Regions from separate parts of the Paenibacillus sp. FSL E2-0177 genome, predicted to be linked through region 2. Evidence: riboswitches for the same ligand, from Rfam matches in the RefSeq annotation. Region 2 holds a riboswitch; the other holds the start of a gene.

Region 1 (2,409 bases), 2.3 Mb from region 2:
AGGCAACCCTGCTTGCTTAAGCTTGTAGGCAATATATGAAGACATATTCTCTACTGTGGTGCGGAAAGACAACAAGGCTACTTTGGAGCCCGTATTCGTTAACGTCTCTAACACAGGTTCATTTCCCATGGCAAGAAAAGCGTGATCTAAACGATCTACAAGGCTTTGTTGTACTGTCATTTTGATATCGCTGAAATCAATGACGAAACCTTCATCCGAGTGGCCTTCCGCGGCCATAGGTTTGCCCTTAAGCACTACTTCGAGCTTATAAGTATGTCCGTGCAGATTGCTGCATTTCCCTTTGTGTCCCACTAACTGGTGTGCCGCATCGAACGTAAATATTTTGCAGACTGAAACCTCGTTAAGCATTAAGAACCGGCCTCCATTCTCTCCGCCTCATATTGCTCAAGACCACGCTGACGCAATAGACAGGCTGGACAAGTACCGCAGCCACTGCCAATAATACCGTTGTAACAGGTCAGTGTGTGTTCGCGAACATAATCAAAATACCCCAGTGCATCGGCCATTTTCCACGTTTCTTTTTTATCCAGCCACATTAGGGGAGTGTGGATCGCAAACTCATAGTCCATAGATAAGTTCAGCGTAACATTCAATGATTTCACAAAAACATCACGGCAGTCCGGATAACCGCTAAAGTCCGTTTGGCAAACCCCAGTGACGATATGGGAGTACCCCAGTTGTTTAGCTAATATTGCGGCAAAAGATAAAAACAACAAATTCCGTCCATCGACGAAAGTACTTGGAAGCTCATCTCCTTCACCAGCCACGATATCTATATCCTGACGGGTAAGTGCATTGGGTGCCAGCTGATTGAGCAGCCCCAGATCAAGAATATGCTGTTTTACATTAAACTTAGCTGCTATCTCTGTTGCAACTTCGATTTCAGCCGCATGACGTTGATTATAGTTGAAGGTAACTACCTGCACTTCCTCATACTGCTGCAATGCCCAAATCAGGCAAGTGGTGCTATCTTGTCCGCCGCTGAATACGACGAGTGCTTTTTTGTTCATATGAATCTCTCCTTATCACAAGTTGGAATTTAGCGGTTGTCCACTTTTTCTGGATAGAGGTCGTGATTGATTAAGCGGTGTTCCGCCATCGCCTCATACTTCGTACCCGGTCTTCCATAGTTGCAATAAGGATCAATTGAAATGCCTCCGCGCGGAGTGAACTTGCCCCATACCTCAATGTAACGCGGATCCATCAGTGAGATCAGATCATTCATAATAATGTTGACACAGTCCTCATGAAAATCACCATGGTTGCGGAAGCTAAACAGATACAGCTTTAATGATTTGGATTCCACCATTTTTTGTTCAGGAATATACGAAATATACAGCGTGGCAAAATCCGGCTGACCCGTTACAGGACACAAGCTAGTGAACTCAGGGCAGTTGAATTTAACAAAATAATCACGCCCGGGATGTTTGTTATCAAACACCTCCAGAATGTCTGGATCATAACCAAACTTGTACTGTGTTCCCTGATTACCAAGCAAAGTAACTTCCTGCATTTCCTCTTTCAATCTTCCTTCTGACACGACAAAAAACCCCTCTCTTTTCCTTCGGCCTTGGCCGGTAATGGAAAGAAGAACGAGATTTCGAAAACTTGGCTCCACTAAGAAGAAACGGAAGCAACGTCCGTATAAAGGACAGCAACCGCTTGTACTGTTTAATATATTCTTAGTTTTTTATAGAGGGAGTTCGCGAACCTCTCCTGCACAACTTTAGCGCAGACTTCTTCTTAAAGCATATTGCGTCTTGAACTATACCATGGGTAGCCCGCTCCTGACAAGTTCTACTCTTTACTGTTACCTTATATAGATCAGCAAATAACTCCAGGTTAACGTGGATAGACCTGCGTATGTAGAGATTAGGAAGCTCAAAAACCACGGCAATTTGATCGCGGATTTCTTTTTAATCACATGAACTATTCATATGGTTAATTAAGATGTGGCAAAAAAAAGGATTCAAATCCTAAGAAAGGGGTAACTTATTCATAATAATCTTCGAGCTAAGGGTGGGAGCATTTTATGGAACAAAGTATACAGCAGCTTATGGATTGGCTTAACAATCATTTGAATGAAACAATCGCTATTGAAAAGAAAGAACTTCGTGATTTGGATAAAGTTCATTTCAATTTAGAGTCCGTAGATTTCCGGAGTGCAGACGACGTAATTGATGAATATCTTGGAAGTGCACTGATATTAAGAGGTTTCGGCAGCACACTTAACGCCGATGGTGAACTGGTATCCCTGCCACAATCCACTTATGATTTAGCTGTTGAAGGTCTTCAAATCGTAGACTTAGCCGACCGCAAGGCAGAAATAACTACGGACAGAGCTAATTACACCCTTTCAGTAGATTAAACGAACATGATTATGATAAG
Region 2 (2,409 bases):
GGATCTGTTTTGTAATTTCAGTAATACTGTGAACGACTTCTCCGATCATTACTGAACGCTCATTCATGATTTGTAATTGATCCAGGGACTGTAGGGAAGCACGTTCAACCTGGCGCATTTGCAGCACAGCGCTTTGAGCAATTTCATTACCGCCACTTGCTTCAGCGGAAGCCTCACTGATTTGCTCCGTGACTTCATTCGCTGCTGAGGCAATACTTTGAATGCCTAAATTGATTTCTTCCATTGCTCTCGAGTTATCTGATGCACTGCTAGCGATAGTCGTACTACCTTTGCCGATTTCTATTACCGATGAGCTGGAGTGTTCCGCCATATCATTGAGAACCTCAACACGTTCTTTTAAAGAGTTGGAATCCGCAACGACAGTATTAGAGGTTACCAGTACATGTCCAATCATTTCTTTCAGGCGTTGGGTCATCGCTTGGAAGCTTACGGACAACTGTGCAACTTCGTCATTTCCTTTAACTGATAATTCTTCGGTGAAATCTCCCTCTGCGAGCCGGGCACTATAAGCTGCCAGTTTTGAGATTGGACGTGTTATACGCACACTCATGAACCATGCACCAGTTAGGCCGATGATCAACGTCAGAAGTGTGATTCCGGCACTTGTCCATAGAATACTGTCTGTTTTTTCTTGAATGAAGCTTACGTCACTGCTTACACCGATAACCATCGTACTTCCGGGAATACCGATATAAGCTGTTTTATGTATACCATGTGCGTCGCTATATGTATCGCTTAGTCCAGTTTTTCCTTTAGAGGCTTGTTGCATTGCAGAGGATACGGTGACACTTTCTGCCCGTTGCAATTTTGCATCGTGATCTGCGGATAGAATCTCAGCTTCTTTCCCTTTCAGATTGACCAGAAAAATGGTTTCCACTCCATGTTGTTTCCTCTTTTCCTGAAAATAGAACTCGAGATTGGTGGCAGACTGATCGTTCTTATTTAGGGTTTGCTGGGCGTGCATTACGTTGAGATTCTTATATACGTCCTGAGCAGCGGCAGTAAGGATTTTGTTAATCTGCGGCATAACATAGCTGTTGAAGATACTGATAGAGATAAAATAGAAGCTGGTGCTTAACAAAAGAGACGTGAGCAACAGAACAACAAATAATAAACGCGTAAATTTGCGACTGATCGAATGCTTGATACGAAACATATCGTTCTCTCCTTTTTTTATGGACGGTGAGGTCATTTCTTTTTTAGTCTTCACTAGATACTCCATGCCAACTGCTGGAAATTGGCGACCCGAGATATATTCCATAGTTATGTCATATTTCTACTAAATGGATCGGGAATAAGGTGTTTGATACTATTCTATAGAATTAACCTCTGGATGAATAGTGAAAGTTTTGTCCTATAGAGCATTTTTTTCTGAAAAAAATGAATTATTGCTGACTATTTTAGATAATTGGCGAAAAAAAAGAAATGGAACTACCAATTTCATATAAAAATATTATTTTTATGGATTGTTAAGCGCTATTGTGATAGAGTATTAATGTTTTGTTCCGAAAATTTAATATTGTAAGCCGCGGTTCGTAACCATCCCGCGTAAACAAAACTAGGAGGAATTTCAGTAATATGTTTAATTTGCTGTGGGGAGTTTTATTTGTTATTGTCAATTTTGCTTTTTTTCTACTCTGTTACCGCTTGTTCGGGAAAAGTGGAATGTATGCCTGGGTAGGTATTGCTACTGTAATTGCTAACATTCAGGTAGCTAAGACGATTGCTATGCCATTTGATATTGTGATGACACTCGGAAATACGATGTATGTCACTTTATATATGACCAGCGATTTACTTAATGAGAAGTACGGAAGAGCGGAAGCACGTAAAGCGGTCTGGTTTGGTTTCTTCACCTTGCTTATGACTACAGTCATTATGCAGATGGTATTAGTATTTAAGCCGCAGGAGACCGATATCGCTCAGTCTTCTTTGGAGACGATTTTTGGGCTGATGCCTCGACTAGCTTTGGGTAGTCTTACTGCTTACTTCATTAGTCAGTTCCTAGATGTTCGGTTGTACTCTTGGATTCGTAAATATTACAGCACCTCAAGTCAGCTGTGGATTCGTTCCAACGGTAGTACGATGATTAGCTCCTTTGTGGATACACTTATTTTCTGTACCATTGCGTTTGCGGGCTTGTATGACTGGAATGTATGGCTTGAAATTTTGCTTACGACTTATCTAGCGAAGTTCTTACTAACCGCAGTAAGCACACCTATCTTATATATCGCCCGAACCTTTACTTTTGCTGAAGAGGGTTCACCATCATCCGTTCAAAAGAAGGACTAAACAACAATACAGCCAGCGCGTACCGATCATAATCGATGCGTGCTGGCTGTTTTTTCGTTGTAAGATGGACTTAATCGTTACATGAAAGATGTGTAC

The links. A riboswitch is a leader RNA that binds a small molecule or an ion and turns the genes downstream of it on or off. The one in region 2 is predicted to bind preQ1.
Region 1: linked by a shared signal. The riboswitch ahead of queF (preQ(1) synthase) and the one ahead of MHI25_RS06475 (queuosine precursor transporter) in region 2 are both predicted to bind preQ1.

The regions. Positions count from the first base shown of each region.
Region 1 covers NZ_CP150307.1:3,796,250-3,798,658, forward strand. The annotation lists gene MHI25_RS16925 (6-carboxytetrahydropterin synthase) at 1-369, opposite strand, end outside; gene queC (7-cyano-7-deazaguanine synthase QueC) at 369-1,031, opposite strand; gene queF (preQ(1) synthase) at 1,061-1,534, opposite strand; PreQ1 riboswitch class I at 1,698-1,741, opposite strand; gene MHI25_RS16940 (hypothetical protein) at 2,054-2,389, shown strand.
Region 2 covers NZ_CP150307.1:1,447,722-1,450,130, forward strand. The annotation lists gene MHI25_RS06470 (methyl-accepting chemotaxis protein) at 1-1,282, opposite strand, end outside; PreQ1 riboswitch class I at 1,544-1,589, shown strand; gene MHI25_RS06475 (queuosine precursor transporter) at 1,600-2,313, shown strand.